One region of the Brachybacterium sp. AOP43-C2-M15 genome, then DNA from elsewhere that is predicted to be linked to it. Evidence: riboswitches for the same ligand, from Rfam matches in the RefSeq annotation. Region 1 holds a riboswitch; each other region holds the start of a gene.
What was found. A riboswitch is a leader RNA that binds a small molecule or an ion and turns the genes downstream of it on or off. The one in region 1 is predicted to bind thiamine pyrophosphate.
Positions count from the first base shown of each region.

Region 2: linked by a shared signal. The riboswitch ahead of ACT3SP_RS06150 (ECF transporter S component) and the one ahead of thiO (glycine oxidase ThiO) in region 1 are both predicted to bind thiamine pyrophosphate.
Region 3: linked by a shared signal. The riboswitch ahead of thiC (phosphomethylpyrimidine synthase ThiC) and the one ahead of thiO (glycine oxidase ThiO) in region 1 are both predicted to bind thiamine pyrophosphate.

Region 1 covers NZ_JBQSWB010000001.1:55,778-61,587, forward strand. Annotated here, with positions in the region: gene moeB (molybdopterin-synthase adenylyltransferase MoeB) at 1-38, opposite strand, end outside; gene ACT3SP_RS00195 (thiazole synthase) at 35-901, opposite strand; gene thiS (sulfur carrier protein ThiS) at 904-1,152, opposite strand; gene thiO (glycine oxidase ThiO) at 1,149-2,339, opposite strand; TPP riboswitch at 2,334-2,440, opposite strand; gene ACT3SP_RS00210 (hypothetical protein) at 2,477-3,385, opposite strand; gene ACT3SP_RS00215 (LamB/YcsF family protein) at 3,461-4,231, shown strand; gene ACT3SP_RS00220 (carboxyltransferase domain-containing protein) at 4,228-5,810, shown strand, end outside.
Region 2 covers NZ_JBQSWB010000004.1:195,206-201,015, reverse strand. Annotated here, with positions in the region: gene ACT3SP_RS06165 (GNAT family N-acetyltransferase) at 1-294, shown strand, start outside; gene ACT3SP_RS06160 (ankyrin repeat domain-containing protein) at 285-713, opposite strand; gene ACT3SP_RS06155 (ATP-binding cassette domain-containing protein) at 773-2,812, opposite strand; gene ACT3SP_RS06150 (ECF transporter S component) at 2,911-3,492, opposite strand; TPP riboswitch at 3,539-3,645, opposite strand; gene ACT3SP_RS06145 (hypothetical protein) at 3,692-4,258, opposite strand; gene ACT3SP_RS06140 (M13 family metallopeptidase) at 4,255-5,810, opposite strand, start outside.
Region 3 covers NZ_JBQSWB010000007.1:229,100-234,909, reverse strand. Annotated here, with positions in the region: gene ACT3SP_RS09915 (hypothetical protein) at 1-957, opposite strand, end outside; gene ACT3SP_RS09910 (cupin domain-containing protein) at 1,051-2,004, opposite strand; gene ACT3SP_RS09905 (NAD(P)H-dependent oxidoreductase) at 2,141-2,968, shown strand; TPP riboswitch at 3,084-3,194, shown strand; gene thiC (phosphomethylpyrimidine synthase ThiC) at 3,194-5,044, shown strand; gene ACT3SP_RS09895 (YdeI/OmpD-associated family protein) at 5,033-5,608, opposite strand; gene ACT3SP_RS09890 (Gfo/Idh/MocA family protein) at 5,668-5,810, opposite strand, start outside.

The DNA.
Region 1 (5,810 bases):
AGCTCCGGCCCGGGCTCGACCAGCGGGGGGTGGGTCACCACGACTCGGCCTCCCGTCCGCCGCTCTCTCCGCGCTCGACGGGGTCGATGAGCCCGTCGGGGGCCGAGGAGGCCAGGGCGAGGCGGCGGCGCGGGATGCGACCGGCCCCCGCGGCCGCGCGCCCGGCGCGCACGGCCAGGTCCATGGCGCGGGCCATGTCCTCGGGCTCGCGGGCACGGGTGACGGCGCTGGCCACGAGCACGGCGGAGCAGCCCAGCTCCATGGCGAGCGCGGCGTCGGAGGCGGTTCCGACCCCGGCGTCGAGGACGACGGGCACCCCGGCCCGCTCGCAGATCATCTCGATGTTGTGGGGGTTGAGGATCCCCAGTCCGGTGCCGATGGGGCTGCCGAGCGGCATCACCGCGGCGGCGCCGGCGTCCTCGAGCCGGCGGGCGAGCGCGGGGTCGTCGCTCGTGTACGGGAGCACGGTGAAGCCGCGCCGCACGAGCTCCTCGGTGGCCTCGAGCAGTTCCACCCCGTCGGGAAGGAGGGTCTCCTCGTCGGCGATGACCTCGAGCTTGACCCAGTCGGTCTCGAGCGCCTCGCGGGCGAGCTCGGCGGTCAGCACCGCGTCACGCACGCTGTAGCAGCCGGCGGTGTTCGGGAGCACGTCGATGCCCAGACGGCGCACCAGCTCGAACACCGAGCCGCGGGTCTGCGTCGAGTAGCGGCGCATGGCGACCGTGGTCAGAGCGGTGCCGGAGGCGATCAGGGCCCGCTCGAGGGCGGCGAGGTCCCGGGCTCCGCCCGTTCCCATGATCAGCCGGGAGGCGAAGGCCCGGCCGGCGACGACCAGCGGGTCGCCCGCAGGAGAGGGAGCCCCAGGAGAGGGAGCCGCGGGAGCGCGATCGGTGGTGGTCATGCTCAGCCTCCCTGGACGGCGGTGACGATCTCGCAGCGCGCACCGTCGGTGAGAGCGGTGGCGGCCCAGCGGCTGCGGGGGACGACGGCGTCGTCGACGGCGACGGCGACGCCGAGCGATCCGCCGTCGGCGGCGCGACCGTCCTCGCCGACCTCCTGGCCGACCTGATCGGCGACGAGATCGCGCACGGTCCACGCGGCGGGGACCGCGCGCTCCTCGGCGTTGACGGTGAGAGCAAGGGTGCTGGTCATCGGGCCTCCTCGAAGACAGGGGCGCCGGTCGGAGCGGCGCCGGGGGTGAAGCGGTCGGGGCGCACGGCGTGCAGGTGCTCGGCCGTGCGGGAGTCCGGGGGGACTGCGTCGATCAGATCGGCGGTGCGCTGCGCGGCCCAGGCGGCCAGCAGGATCCCGTGGCGGTGGTAGCCGGTGGAGACGATCACGTGCTCGGCTCCGGGGACCGGGCCGAGCAGCGGGAGGTCGTCGGGCGTGCCGGGGCGGTCGCGGGTGGTGACCTCGAGCAGCTCGGTCTCGCGCACGGCGGGCAGGATCTCCGCGGCGTCCTGGAGCAGCTGCAGCACCCCGCCGGCGGAGGTGCCCGCGAGGTCGTCCTCGCGGCTGGTGGCGCCGAGCACGAGGGTGCGGTCGTCGCGGGGGACGAGATAGACGGGACGGCCCCGCACGAGGGCGCGCACGGTGCGTCCGACGAGGTTCTCCTCCCCCGGCAGGAGCAGCGACTGCGGGACCCGCAGGCGCAGGATGTCGCCGTGGACGGGGCGCAGGGAGAGGTCGAGCGCGCGATGGGGTCCGTCGATCGCCGGGACGCCGAGCCCGGCGGCGAGGACCACGGCGTCGGCCTCGATCCCCGCGCAGTCGGTGACCGCGCCCCGCCGGATCTCGACGGGCGGTCCGGCTCCGGGCACGGAGCGGGCCGAGCGCGGCGCGGGGTCCGAGGGCCCCGTCGCCCCGAGGGCGTCGAGGACGCTCGCCGCGAGCCGTCGCGGGTCGACCTGGTGATCGCGCTCGAGGAGCACGCCGCCGGCGAGCCCGCGCAGCAGCGCCCCCTCCTCGCGGTGCAGCGCGGCGCCCGTGAGCTCCCGCACCTCGGCCCCGGTCGCGCGCTGGACGGCGCCCAGGGCGCGCAGGTCCGCGAGATCCGCGGCGTCCCGGCCGACGACGAGGGTGGAGGCGTCGCGGTACCCGGCGCCGGGGAGCTCCGCGGCGAGCTCGCGGTGCAGCTCCCCGGCCGCGCGCATGATGTCCCACAGCGGCCCCTGGCCGTGCTGGATCTCGGCGGCGGGGGCGAGCATCCCGGCGGCGGCGAAGCTCGCCCCCTCGGCGATCCCCTGCGAGCGCAGCTCCACCCGGTGCCCGCGGCGGCGCAGCTCGTACGCGGTGAGCAGGCCCACGATGCCCGCTCCGATGACGACGACGTGCTGCATGAGCGCTCTCCTCCTGACGACGGCATGATCCGCATCCAGTGCTGGTGGTCGGCGCTGCGCGCCCTCTCAGCCCGGCACCCCGGGCTCCCACGGAAGGTCTCGAGTCTATGCCGTCGAACGCCTCCCGCGCAGAGAGGTCACCCGGGCGCTCCCCCGCCGGTGATCAGGACGGTGGCGAGGGCGCGCAGGTCCTCGGCGTCCACGGCGCGGAACTCCAGCTGCGGGTCGTCCGCGCCGGGATCGAGGGCCTCCATCGTCAGCACCCCCTCCGGTGTCGCGTACACGCTGGCCTGCTGCACCGTCCCGTCGGCCGTGCGGACCACGGTCAGCACGGTGAGCGCGCGGGTCAGGGCGAGCTGCTGGGCGATCGCGCTGCTCGCGAGAGCGGAGGAACGCACCCGCAGCGGCTCGCCCGACCGGGTGGTCGTGCCCTCGGGGTCCAGCAGGTGCACCAGCCGGGCGACGGCCTGCTCCCGCCGCAGCGGGGTGAAGCGGTGGATGCCGAGGGGTGTCACCTCCTCCTCGAGCACCCCGTCGTCGTGCACACAGTGGTGCAGGCGCTGCACCTGGGGGCCCTGGGCGGTCTGCACGGTGCGCTCGGCGGTGAGGAAGAGGGTCGCGGTGCGCCGCAGCACCAGGCAGCCGGCGAGCTCGGGGTCCGCTCGCCACTGCGCCCGTCCGCTCTCCGGGTCGACGGTCTCGCGGACCTGACCGGCGGCGATGAGCGCCCGCAGCCCGACCCCGGCCGCGAAGCTCCGCCGGTCGGGGTGCTCGTCGAGCCAGGGCGTCGCCGTGAACTGGCGCCGCTCGTAGCCGTCGAGCGCGGCGAGCTGCTCGTCGGTGAGGGCGAGCAGCAGCTCCGCGTCGCCCTGCTCGGACCGCTGCAGCACCTCGGCCGCCGCGGAGACGTCCGACGAGGAGAAGCGGATCGGGGCCGCAGGATCGCTCGATCCCAGACCCGCCGGGAGGTCGGGGACCGCCCCCGGCGTGGTGGGGGACGGATCCTGGGTGGCGCCGACGGGCCGGTCGGCGGGGTTCTGGCTCATGATTCGACACTATCGGCCTCCGGAGGGCCGACAATGGACATGCCCCGCCGCCCCGCGTGAAGGAGAGGATCCCCGATGACCGCCCAGCTCACGCCGCTCGACCTCAACGCCGACCTCGGGGAGGGCTACGGCGCCTGGTCGATGGGGGACGACGCCGCGATGCTCGACGTGGTCACCACCGCGAACATCGCCTGCGGCGGGCACGCCGGGGACCCGGGGACCATGCGGGCGGCGACCCGTGCGGCCCGCGCCCGGGACGTCGCGATCACCGCGCACGTCGCCTATCCGGATCTGGGCGGCTTCGGCCGGCGCTTCCTCGACGTCTCTCCCGCCGACCTCACCGATCTGCTGATCGTGCAGGTGGGGGCGCTGCAGGCGATGGCCGGGGCCGAGCGGGCGCAGGTGCGCGGGGTGAAGCCGCACGGCGCCCTCTACAACGCCCTGGCCCATCACGAGGCCCAGGCGGCCGCCGTGGTGCAGGCGCTGCAGGAGCTCGGCGGCGAGCTGCCGCTGGTCGCCGCGCCCGGCGCCGTCGTGGTCGACGTCGCGCGGAGGGCCGGGATCGAGGTGGTGCTCGAAGGGTTCGCGGATCGCGCCTATCTCCCCGACGGCACCCTGACGCCGCGCGCTCTGCCCGGCGCCGTGCTCACCGATCCCGCGGCGGTCGCCGAGCAGGCCCTGTCGATCGCCACCGAGCAGCGGGTGCGCGCGGCCGACGGGAGCCGGGTCGAGCTGCCGGTCCGCTCCCTCTGCCTGCACGGCGACACCCCCGGCGCGGTGGAGCTCGCCCGGGCGGTGCGCGCCGGCCTGGAGTCGGCGGGCGTGCGGCTCGAGGCGGCGCTGTGAGCGGGAACGGCGAGGTCGCGCGGCCGACGAGCACGATCCCCGACACCCTCGACCCCCCGCTGGCCGTGCATCGCGCCGGCGAGACCGCGCTGCTGGCCGAGTACCCGGACACCGCCGCGGTGCTCGCCGTCGCGGCCGCGGTGCAGGCCCTGTCCCCGGAGCACCTGGTGGACCTGGTCCCGGCCGAGCGCACCCTGCTGCTCGCCGGCACCGCCCCGCAGGACCTGCAGGACTTCACCGCGCTGCTGCGCGAGCTGCCCGTCCCGGACCGGCAGGACTCTCCGGGCGAGGAGGTCACCGTCGACGTGGTCTACGACGGCGAGGACCTGGACGTGGTCGCCGCTCTGCTCGGGATGGGGACGGACGCGCTGATCGACGCCCATTCCGCGGCGCGCTGGACGGCGGCCTTCGGCGGCTTCGCCCCCGGCTTCGCGTATCTGCTCGCCGAGGACTCCGCGGCCCCCGTCGGCCCGCCCTGGGACGTGCCCCGCCGCGGCGAGCCGCGCACCGCCGTGCCGGCCGGCGCCGTCGGCCTCGCCTCCCGGTACTGCGGCATCTACCCTCGCCCGTCCCCCGGCGGCTGGCAGCTCATCGGCCGCAGCGACGCCGTGCTGTTCGACGTGGACCGGGAGGCCCCGGCCCTGCTCGCCCCCGGCACCCGGGTGCGCTTCGCCCCGCAGCGGCCGACGGCACGGGCCGCCGCACCCACCACCGCGCTCTCCCGCGCCGCCCGCGGCGCCGCCGCCGTGCCCGGTCGTCTGGGGCGCCGTCGGCCCCGGTCCGCGCAGCCCGTGCCCGGCAGCCCGGTGCTCGAGGTGCTCTCGCCCGGGCCCCGGTCCGTGGTGGAGGACGACGGCCGTCCCGGCCGCGCCGCCATCGGCGTGAGCCGCTCCGGCGCCTTCGACCGCGGCGCGATGCTGCGTGCGAACCTCGCCGTCGGCAATCCCGCGCGCTCCGCGGTGCTGGAGACGGCGATCGGGCCGCTGCGGCTGCGCGCCATGGCGCCGACGGTGGTCGCGGTCTCCGGTGCCCGGGCCCCGCTGGTCGTGCACCGCCACGACGAGGACGGTCGTGACCTCGAGCTCGATGCCGCCGAGGCCCGGGAGCGGCCGATCGCCCTCGATGCCGGGGATCTCCTCGACGCGGGACCGGCGACGCAGGGCCTGCACCTGGTGCTCGCGATCCGCGGCGGGATCCGCGGGGTGCGAGCGGCCGACGGGACGGGACCGGCGCCGGACGCCCGAGTCCCCGGTCCCGGCGCCGGGACCGGCTCCGCACCCGCCGACGTCGGGCCGTCGGACGGGCACCAGGGCGGGCCCGTGCTCGGCGCCCTGTCCCGCGACACCCTGGCCGCGCTCGGGCCCGCGCCGCTCCGGACCGGGGACGTGCTGCTGGCCGGCCCGAGCGACGGGCTGGACGCCGTCCCCGCCGCCGTCGCGCCCGCCGACTCCCCGGGCGACTCGGACGCGGGCGTGCCCGTCCCCCCGACGGCACCGACGGCAGGGCCGGCAGCGACGGCGGGGCCGGCAGGGTCGGCGCCCGCTCTCGAGCTCCCGGTGATCCTGGGCCCGCGCGAGGA
Region 2 (5,810 bases), on a different contig from region 1:
GTCGCGCACCTGCGCCTCTTCGAGGAGGCCGACGGCACGGTGCGGATCGGTCGGGTCGCCGTGCGCTCCGATCGTCGACGTGAGGGCGCGGGGCGCCGGCTCATGCTCGCCGCGCTCGCGCACGCCCAGGAGCTCTCCCCGGGGGCGGAGGTGCACATCGATGCGCAGGCGTATCTCGAGCCGTGGTACGCCTCGATGGGCTTCGAGACCGTCAGCGAGGTGTTCTGGGAGGCCGGCATCGAGCACGTGGCGATGGTGCTGCGACCGTCCCGCGCCCGAGCGGCTCAGGCCTGACGCGCCTCGATCAGCGCGAGGATCTCCGCACGCTCGAAGTAGCGCGCGGTCTCCCGGGCGCTCGGCGCGCCGAGGTCCGGGTCCGCCCCGGCCTCCAGCAGCACGGAGGCGACGTCGGCGAAGCCCTTGAAGGCGACGCCGGCGAGCGGGGTCTGCCCGCGATCGTTCATGAGGTCGACGTCGGCGCCGCGAGCGGCGAGCTCGCGCACCAGGTCGGCGTGGCCGTGGTAGGCGGCGAGCATGAGCGGGGAGCTGCCTGCCCCGTCGCGCAGGTTCGCCGGGGCGCCCTGGTCCAGCAGCGGCAGCAGCGCGGCGGCGTCGCCCTGGCGGGCGGCGTCCAGCATCGAGCCGGCGAGGGCGAGGACGGCCTCGTCCTCGGAGGCGTCGGAGGGCTCTGTGGGGTCAGCGGTGTCGTTCACCGGGCCAGGATACGAGACCCGGGCCGGGCGCTCGTGCCGCAGCGCTCGTGCCACAGCGCTCATGCCACGGCGAGCCCGGCGAGCGCGGGCCAGAGGAGCAGGACCAGCGCGATCCCCAGCCCCCACAGGTCCGCCCGGCGGAACCGGCTGGGCTCGGCCCAGGTGCGTCCCGCGGCGGTCGCGAAGCCGCGCGAGTCCATGGCGAGCGCCTGCTGCTCCGCACCGCGCAGGGTGTCCACCAGCAGGGCGAGGGTGGCGCCGGCGAGCAGGCGCGGGGAGCGGGCGGTGCCCAGGCCGCGACGGATCCGGGTGCGCAGGATCGTCTCCCATTGACGGCCCAGGTGACCCACCCGCACCAGCGCCACCACGGAGGCGGCGACCGGGCGCGCCGGCAGCCGCAGTCGCTGCCCGAGGGCGTCCCCGAGCGGCGTCGCCTCGACGCTGCCGAGCGCGAGCACCCCCGGGGCGACGAACGCGGTGATGCGGGAGGCCTCCTTGAGCCCCACCAGCCAGGCCTCGCCGGAGAGGGAGGGCGCGTCGCCGAGCAGGGCGGTGGTCCAGGCCAGTCCCGCGGCGGAGAGCAGGATCGGCACCAGGCGCAGCAGCGCGCCGCGCGGCGTGCGCACCGCGAGCGGGGCCAGCAGCAGCGTCGGCGCCAGCGCGAGCAGTCCGCCCTGCCAGGACTCGACGGCGAAGGAGCCGATCGCGGCGAGGATCCCGATCAGGCAGCGGGTCAGCGGGTTCAGGGCGTCGGCGGGGATCCTGCGACGTGGCGGGGGAGGAGGGCCGGCGGGGTCCGGGGCCGGCAGCTCGGTGCGGTGGTCGGCGATCCCGATCAGCTCGGGATCATGGGTGGCGACGAGGACCGCGCAGCCGCGGGAGGACGCCTCGGCGAGCAGGTCGACCACCGCGCCGCGGCGGCGGGCGTCCAGGCCGACGGTGGGCTCGTCCAGGACCAGCAGCGCGGGGGACTGGGCCAGGGCCGCGGCGATCGCGAGCCGACGCTGCTCCCCGCCCGAGAGGCGGTGCGGAGGTGCGCCGCGCAGGGCCGCGAGACCGGCCCGCTCGAGCAGCTCCTCCGCGAGTCGGGGATCCTCGGCCCACGGGGAGGCGAGCATCTCCTCGCCCGCGGTCCCGGCGACGAAGGAGTGCTCGGGGTCCTGGGGGACGAACGCGATCCGAGCGGGCTCCGGCCGGGTGACGGTGCCGGTGGCCGGCTCGCCCGGGTCGAGCAGGGTGCGCAGCAGCGTCGTCTTCCCGGCGCCGCTGGGGCCGGTGAGCACGGTGAGCCGCCCGGTCCGCGCCTCGAGGTCCAGGGGCTCGCGCAGCCCGCGTCCCGGCACGGTGACGCCCTCGAGGGAGGCGAGGACCGGGGCCCCCGCCGCCCGTCCCCGCTCCGGTCCCGCCGTCGGCGGCCCCGCGCCCAGCGGCCCCGCACCCCGAGGCCCAGCCCCCAGCACCCCCGCCTGCCGCAGCAGCGTCTCCTGCTCGTGCAGGACGGTCCCCGGCGCGCCGTCGGCGAGCACCTCCGCCTGCGCGCCGAGCACCACCAGCCGGTCCATGTGGGGGATCCAGGGCTCCAGGCGGTGCTCGGCGACCACCAGGGTGGAGCCCGACCGAGCGCAGGCGGACAGCACCGCCTCGCGCACCAGCGCGGCGGTGTCGGCATCGAGCATGCTGGTGGGCTCGTCGAGCAGCAGCAGCTCGGGGTCCAGGGCGAGCGCGCCGGCCAGCGCGACTCGCTGCTGCTGGCCCCCGGAGGCGTCCAGCGGTGCGCGGGAGGGATCGATCCGCACCTGCGCCGCGTCGAGGGCCGCCTCCGCCCGGGCGCGGATCTCGGGGCGCTCCAGGCCGGCGTTCTCGGGTCCGAAGGCGGTGTCCCTCGCGATGGTCGCGGCGACCAGGGCGTGCGCGGGGTTCTGCAGCAGCAGTCCGCGCTCGCCGGGCCGCTGCGGCGGCGGGAGCAGGCCCGCGCCCTCGCCGTCCTCCTCGTCGAGCAGGCCGGCCAGGGCGCGCAGCACGGTCGACTTGCCGCTGCCGCTGGCCCCGGCGAGCAGCACCCGCTGGCCGTGCGGGATCTCGAGGTCGAGGCCCGCGATGGTCGGCTCGCGGCGCGAGAGGGGGCGCCACCGCAGGCCGTCCAGGCGCAGACCCGCGGCGGTCGGGGCGCTCGGCGGGGTGATCCTCTTCCCTCCGCTCAGACGGCCGCGGCCCGGGAGTGCTCCCGGCCGGCGGCGAGGGAGTCCACCGCCCCGGTGGCGACCAGGGCGCGGGTGGCCGCCCAGCCCAGCACGCCGCACAGCAGCACCCCGGAGAGCACGAAGAAGCCGAGCATGGCGCCGGAGAAGGCCCAGCTCATCTCCTGGTAGTAGGCGAACTTCTCCCAGCCCCATTCGAGCAGCGCGGCGAGCACGCCGCCCAGCACGGCCACCGGCAGGGTGAAGCGGCGGTAGCGGGTGAGCAGGAAGGCGAGCTCCACGCCGCCGCCCTGCATCAGCCCGGAGATCGCGGTGCCCCAGCCCCACTGGCTGCCCAGCAGCATCGAGAGCACCGCGGCGATCATCTCCGCGAGCAGGGCGGCGCCGGGCTTGCGCACGATGAGGGCGGCGAGCATCGCCGGCAGGAACCAGATCCCTGCCAGCAGCCCCTCGGCGGGCTTGAAGGCCGCGGTGAGCGGGCCGATCAGCGTGTACAGCTGGCCGTAGCCCAGGAACGCGACGCCGAAGGCCGCTCCGATCAGGACGGTCACCAGCAGGTCCACGGTGCGATAGCGGGTCATCACTTCTCCTCCCATGAGTGGAAGGGGCGTGCGCCACCGGTGGTGCCGCGCGGATATCCCGACTCCCTACGCCGGTGCGAGCCGGATCAGGTTCGAGGGTCTGCGCTCGTGTGCGCACTCTCAGCACCCGGAGGTGCTCCCCTGTCAGTGGATGACGATCGCCCAGTCTAGCGTGCCCGGACGAGGGACGGCGCCGCGCTCAGCGGCGCGCCCGGATCGCCTGGTCCACCGCCTCCGCGGTCGCCTGCGGATCCTCGGGGGAGAGGATGTAGTGCGGGGCGTCGCGGCCGATGATCTCGACCAGCGTACCGGGGCGGGTGACCAGCATCCGGTAGGGCTGCTGGGTCCCGGCGACGGTGAAGATCTTCCGGCGGCCGACGGGGGTGAGCTCCTCGGGCCGCGACGTGATCGCCTTCCCTCGCCGCCAGCCGTAGCCGCCGAGGGTCACGCCCACCGTCGAGGACGGCATCTCGCGCAGCTGCACGGTGCGGAAGTTCTCGACCGGCCACGGCCGGCGCGGCAGGAATCCGCCGAGGCTCACCGTGATCCCGTGCTCGTCGACGATGAAGCGGGTGGCCTGGCCCATCCAGGTCCACAGCGACAGGGCGAGGAAGAGCACCACCACCAGCAGCACCACCGGCGTCGAGGAGCGCTGGGCCATGAGCACGGCGAGCACCGCGCCGCACAGGAGCGTCACCCCGATGCGGGTCCAGCCGACGGAGGTGGGCCGGGTGCGGCCCACGTAGAACGGCGGGTCCGGTCTCACCAGATCGCCACCCGCTCCTCGGGGGCGCGGTACATGGCATCGCCCTCGGTCACGTCGAAGGCGGTGTGGAACTCCTCGAGGTGGCCCACCACGGAGTTGCAGCGGAACTCCATCGGGGCGTGGGGGTCCACGGCCAGGCGTCGGATCGCCTCCTGGGTGCGGTTCCGGCCCCGCCACACGGTCGCCCAGGACCAGAAGACGCGCTGCAGGCCGTCGAGGCCGTCGAGCTCGGCGGCGACCTCCTCGGCGTCCCTGCGGGACAGATACGCCTTGACCGCGATCGAGAGCCCGCCCAGGTCGCCGATGTTCTCGCCGATGGTCAGAGCCCCGTTGACGCGATGAGTGTCGTCGAGCTCGCGCGGGGACAGCTCGGAGTACTGGGCGATGAGCTGCGCCGCCCGGCCGTCGAAGGCCTCCCGGTCCTCCGGCGTCCACCAGGAGATCAGGTTGCCGTCGCCGTCGTACTTGGAGCCCTGGTCGTCGAAGCCGTGCCCCACCTCGTGGCCGATGACGGCGCCGATCCCGCCGAAGTTCACGGCGTCGTCCGCCTCGGCGTCGAAGAACGGGGGCTGCAGGATCGCGGCCGGGAAGACGATCTCGTTGCGGCCAGGGTTGTAGTAGGCGTTGACCGTCTGCGGGGTCATGTGCCACTCGGTCTCGTCGATCGGGCCGCCCACCTTCGCGTACTCGTAGGCCGCGTCGAAGCGGCGCGAGGCGCGGGCGGTGGCGACGAGGTCGCCGGGCACGATCTCCAGTCCGTCGTACTCCCGCCACTTCTCGGGGTAGCCGATCTTCGGGGTGAACCTCGCGAGCTTCGCGAGCGCCTTCTGCCGGGTGGCCGGGGTCATCCAGGGCAGCGTCTCGATGGAGTCGCGGTAGGCGTCCAGCAGGGCGTCGACCAGTTCGGTCATCCGCTCCTTGTGGGCGGCGGGGAAGTGGCGGGAGACGTACTCCCGGCCGACGGCGAAGCCGACGACGCCCTCGACGAAGGCGACGGCGCGCTTCCAGCGCTCCCGCAGCTGCTCGGCGCCGGAGAGGATCCGGCCGGAGAAGGCGAAGTCCTCCTCGACCAGGGCGGCGGGGCCGTAGGGGGCGTAGGCGGCGACCGCGTGCACGGCCAGCCAGCTGCGCAGCACGTCGAGGTCCTCGCCGGCCAGCAGCTCGGCGGCCGCGGAGACGAACTCGGGCTGGCCCACCGAGACGACCTCGAAGGCGGCGCTGGGCGCCTCGGTGCCCTCGACGAAGGCCTCCCAGGGGAAGGACGGGGCGAGCTCGCGGCGCTGGGCGGCGTCCATCGGGTTGGAGGACTTCTCACGGTCGCGCAGGCGGACCACGTCCACGTGGCAGGCGGCCAGACGGGTCTCGAAGACCATCACGGCGCCGGCGAGGTCCTCCGGGGACCCGGCGACCAGGCCCTCGCGGCCGGGCAGCTCGGCGAGGCGGGCGAGGTTCGCCAGGTGCGCCGTGTAGGCCTCGCGGATCTCGGCGTAGCGGTCCTCGCGGTAGTAGGACTCGTCGGGCAGGCCCAGCCCGCCCTGGTGGATCTTGACCT
Region 3 (5,810 bases), on a different contig from region 1:
GGCGTCGAGCAGGGCGAGCCCCGGCTCGGGCCTCGAGACCACCCGGGCGTAGGCCCGCATCGCGGGGCGCAGCGCCTGGTCCGGGGCGATCCCCCGCTCGACATCGAGCGGGGAGATGCCCTGGTAGAAGCCGGAGTCGTGGACCAGATAGGCGCCGGAGCGGAGGATCCTGCGCATGCCCTGCAGCGGCGCGAGGGCCTCGGCGACCAGGTCGGGATAGGCGCTGCCGCCCGCGGTCGCCCACGGCACGCCCTCCACCAGCGGACGCAGCTGCTCCGCGAGCTCGGCGAGGCGGGAGCAGTAGGCGCCGACGGCCTGCAGCGCGGACTCCGAGCGGTCATGGCCGAGAGCCCCCTCGTAACCGGCGGCCCCGCGCAGGACGAGGGTGCTCGAGGCGGCCGCGCGCTCGGCGACCTCGAGCGCCTGCTCGAGGGTGCGGGCACCGGTGCGACCCCCGTCGGCTCCCAGCTCGACGAGCACCCCGAGCCGCGAGTCGTCCGGGAGCACCTGCTCGAGCAGGTCGATCGTGGCGACAGAGTCCGCCCAGAGCACGAGCTCCTGCTCGGGATGCGCCGCGAGGTGAGCGACCAGGCGGCGCAGCAGGGCCGGGTCGGTGCAGGCGTTGGCGAGCTGCACGGTGGGGATGTCGGCACGCAGGGCGACATCGGCCTGCCAGCCGGTCGCGACGGTGATCCCGGTGCATCCGGCCGCGAGCTGGCGGCGCCACAGCACCGGCGCCATGGTGGTCTTCCCGTGCGGCATCAGCTCGAGGCCGCGCTCCTGCGTCCACGCCTCCATCACCTGCAGGTTGTGGTCGATCGCCGCGTCGTCGAGCACGAGCAGCGGGGTGGAGAGGTCCCGCAGCCCCAGCCCCAGATCGGTGACCGGGCGTCCGATCGCGGAGGCGGGGAAGGACTTGTCGGTGGCCTGGACGGTGCGCGGAGCGGGAGGGGACATCGGGACCTCACGGGGCGTGACGACGGTGTGCGGGACTGCGGTCGACTCTACGCAGGAGCACGGCCGACGGCGAGGACGCGGCGGAGACGCGGCTCATCGGCGCGCACGGGTGGTCTCCCGATAGCGGCTGGGCCGCATCCCGTACTCCCGGGTGAACGCGGCGCTGAGCGCGAAGGAGCTCGAGTAGCCCACCTGCCGGGCGATCGAGTCGAGGGTGTCGTCACTCAGCTCGAGACGATCCGCCGCCTGGCACAGTCGCCATCCGGAGAGATAGGAGATCGGCGGCTCGCCCATCACCTCCGCGAAGCGGCGGGCGAAGGCGGCCCGGGAGACCCCGGCCCGGCGGGCCAGGGAGGCGACGGTCCACTCCTGTGCGGGATCGGCGTGCAGGGCACCCAGCGCAGGGCCGACGACCGGATCACCGGCGGCGCCGTACCAGGCGGGGGCGGAGACCTCCGCCAGGGCGAACCAGTCCCGCAGCGCCCCGATCAGCACGAGGTCCAGCAGCCTGTCGAGAACCGCCTGCTGACCGGGCTCGTCGTTGCCGAGCTCGCTCTCGAGGAGATCCAGGGCGGTCGACCGTTGCTCCTCGCGCGGGACGACGACGGCGTTCGGCAGGGCGCTCAGCAGCCGCTCGGCGATCCGGCCGGAGGTCGGGAGCGTCCCGGTCAGCAGCACGCTCTCCGCCGCGAGCCGCTCGCGGCGGACCCGGGCGTCCAGGCCCACGCGCTCGTTCGCGAGCACGGCGCCCTCCGCGTCGAGGCAGGAGCCCTCGGCCGTCACGACGCAGGTGGGCTCCGCCGCGCCGTCGAGGTCACTGCTCAGGAGGATCGGCCCGCGGCCGGTGAGGATCGCCAGGTCCCGTGCTCCCAGGGGCTCGGCGTCCCGTCCCTGCTGGTGGAGCCAGCCGCTCCCGCGGAGCAGGGTGGCGACGGTGATCGAGGATCCGGTCTCGACCCGGACGCTCCAGTGCTCGGTGAGCAGGCTGCGGTCGATCAGGGCGCCCGAGGAGCGGAGGTTGCCGAGCACTTCGGTGAGGATCTCCATCCCTCCAGCGTAGACGCTGGCATATGGATCTCAGCGTTCAGAGCATTCTCCGTCTCTCTCGGGGTGCGGTGGACTGGGTCATGACCGACGGAGCGACACTGCGCTCCGCACCGACCGCCCCACCTGGAGGTCCCTCGTGACCGTCGACCATCCCCCGCTCCCGGGCTCCGCCCTGTGGGTGCTCGCCCACCCGCGACAGCAGTCGCTGAGCGGCCACCTGTTCCGCGCCGGCACCCGGGCCCTGTCCCAGGGCCACGACGTGATGACCTCGGACCTGTACGCCCAGGGATTCGATCCCGTGCTCGGCGACCGCGACCTCGGAGAGCCCGCCGACCGACCGGGCAATCTGGCCGCGCTCGCCGGTGAGGCCTACACCCGGGGGCTGACCGCGACGGACGTCCGGGCCGAGCAGGAGAAGCTCGCGAAGGCCGAGCTGCTCGTGCTCCAGTTCCCCCTGTGGTGGTACGGCCCCCCGGCGATCCTCAAAGGCTGGCTCGATCGCGTGCTGACCGACAGCTTCGCCTACGACAGCGAGCTCGACCCCGAGCTCGGGATGCCGCGGCGGTACGGGGACGGCGGTCTCACCCGACGTCGGGCGCTCATCGTGGTCACCGCCGGGGACGACGAGCGCACGATCGGGCCGCGCGGGGTCAGCGGCGACCTGGATTCGCTGCTGTTCCCCCTGACCCACGGCGCCCTCTGGTACGTCGGCATCGACGTGCTGGACCTGCACGTCGTCCACGACGCCGACGGACTGGACGAAGTGGACGGCGAGCGCGAGACCCGGCGCCTGGTGGACCGATTGGCCGGGATCGACAGCGAGCCGAGCCGCCCCTATCGACGCCTGCGCGACGGGGACTACCCCGCGGAGCTGCGCGCCCTGGATCCGCGGATCGCCACCGGTCGCACGGATCTCGGCATCCATCGCCGCGACGCCGGGGTCGACCTCGGCGCCGTGGTCTGAGTGAGCCGTGGTCTGAGCGATCCGTGGTCCGAGCGATCCGTGGTCCGAGCGATCCGCCGCGTCCCGGCCAGGGGTCCTCTCCCCGTGACCGGCCGGGCATCTGCTACCGTCGTCGCCGATCCCTCGGGTGCCCGTCGCAGCGGGCTGAGATCGAACTGTCGCGGTTCGAGCACCGACCGAACCTGCCCCGGGTCATGCCGGCGAAGGAAGAAGGAGAGCGAGACGATGTCCGCACGCCCTGAGAACTACCCCACCCACAGCCTCGGCCACCTCGAGGACCCCGCCCACGGCATCCGGGTGCCCGTCACCCGGATCGCCCAGGACGATTCCCCCGCCGGTGTGCCGAACCCGCCGCTGGAGGTGTACCGCACCGCCGGGCCCGGCTGCGAGCCCGAGGTGGGCCTGGCCCCGATGCGCTCCGCATGGATCGACGGCCGAGAGGACGTCGAGACCTACAGCGGCCGCGGCCGCACCCTCGTCGACGACGGACGCAGCGCCGTGCGCCGCGGCGAGGCGAGCGCGGAGTGGCGCGGCGCGAGCCGACCCCCGCTGCGCTCCCTCCCGGGGCGCCGCGTCACCCAGATGCACTACGCCCGTCGCGGCGAGATCACCCCGGAGATGCGCTACGTGGCGCTGCGGGAGGACTGCGACGTGGAGCTGGTGCGCAGCGAGGTGGCGGCCGGCCGCGCGATCATCCCCGCGAACGTGAACCATCCCGAGGCGGAACCGATGATCATCGGCCGCGCCTTCCTGGTGAAGGTCAACGCCAACATCGGCAACTCGGCGGTGACCTCCTCGATCGCCGAGGAGGTCTCCAAGCTCGAATGGGCCACTCGCTGGGGCGCGGACACCGTCATGGACCTGTCCACCGGGGACGACATCCACACCACCCGCGAGTGGATCCTGCGCAACTCCCCGGTGCCGATCGGGACCGTCCCGATCTACCAGGCCCTCGAGAAGGTCGACGGGGATGCGAACGCGCTGACCTGGGAGATCTTCCGCGACACGGTGATCGAGCAGTGCGAGCAGGGCGTGGACTACATGACGATCCACGCCGGGGTCCTGCTGCGCTACGTGCCGCTGACCGCGAACCGGGTCACCGGGATCGTCTCCCGCGGCGGCTCGATCCTGGCGGGCTGGTGCCTGGCCCACCACCGGGAGAACTTCCTGTACGAGCACTACGACGAGCTGTGCGAGATCTTCGCCCGCTACGACGTGTCCTTCTCGCTGGGCGACGGGCTGCGCCCGGGGTGCCTGGCGGACGCGAACGACGCCGCCCAGTTCGCCGAGCTCGACACCCTCGCGGAGCTGACCCGCCGCGCCTGGGAGCACGACGTGCAGGTGATGGTCGAGGGCCCCGGGCACGTGCCGCTGCACCTGGTGCGCGAGAACGTGGAGCGCCAGCAGGAGCTGTGCGACGGCGCGCCCTTCTACACGCTCGGCCCCCTGGTCACGGACATCGCCCCTGCCTACGACCACATCACCTCCGCGATCGGCGCCACCGAGATCGCGCGCCACGGCACCGCGATGCTCTGCTACGTCACCCCGAAGGAGCACCTGGGGCTGCCGGACCGCGACGACGTGAAGACGGGCGTGATCACCTACAAGATCGCCGCCCACGCGGCCGACGTCGCCAAGGGTCATCCGGGCGCCTCCGCCCGGGACGATGCCCTGTCGAAGGCGCGCTTCGAGTTCCGGTGGCGGGACCAGTTCGGGCTGTCCCTGGACCCGCAGCTGGCCGAGGAGTACCACGACGAGACCCTGCCGGCGGAGCCCGCGAAGACGGCGCACTTCTGCTCCATGTGCGGTCCGAAGTTCTGCTCGATGCGGATCTCGCAGGACATCCGCGACACCTACGGCGACGCCTCCGCCCAGGAGCGGATCGCCCGGGAGGGCATGGCCGCGAAATCCCGGGAGTTCCGCGAGCAGGGCGGCACGGTGTACCTGCCGACGCCGACGGTGGCGGGCGGCACCATGGGCAGCGCCGGGGGCGGCACCGCGGGCAGCGCGGAGGACAGAGCCGTCGGCGCGGCCGCCGGCTCGACGGGCGGCGCCGCGGACTCCTCAGGTCGCTGAGCGCCCCAGCTTCTCGACCAGCGCCGTGATCCGGCGCGCGCGGGTGGCCTCGTTCGGAGCGCTGAGGACCGGGTGCAGCGCGGAGTACCGCGCGGTGTCGGCGAGCCGGGCGAAGGCCACCTCCGCGGGAGGCGCCGCGGCGAGGGCGCGGACCAGGTCCTCGGGCGCCTCGGCCGTCGCCGGGCCGGGGTAGGCGCGCTCCCAGCGGCCGTCGGCCCGCGCGAGGTCCACCTCGGCGAGACCGCGCTCGCGCATCCTCCCGTCGGCGACCAGGCGGGCGACGATCTCGACGTTGCGCTGCGACCAGATCGAACGGGGCCGGCGCGGCGTGAAGCGCTGCCGGAAGGCGTGCTCGTCATGGCCGCGGCGCTGGCCGTCGATCCAGCCGCTGCACAGCGCCTCCTCGAGGGCCTCCTGATAGGTGAGCGCGGTCGGGGCGTCCTTCCCCTTCTTCGCCATCAGGAGCCACACCCCGTCGGAGCTGTCCTCGTGCTCCTCGAGCCAGGCGCGCCAGGCGGGCGGGTCGGGGATCACCAGGGGCGGTGGAAGCTCGGCGGCGCTCATGCTCGCCAGTCTGCCCGGAGGTGCGGACAGGGGCTGTCCGCGGAGGTCGTCGATGCCGGTCAGGCCCGGACCGGCTCCGTCACGATCTGGCCGTTGTCGAAGTACTCCAGCATCTCGGCCCGCAGCAGCGGGACCTGGACGGGCATGCCGCCGCTGCGGATGGACTCCGCACCGCAGACTCCGGTCGCCACGGCTTCGCGCG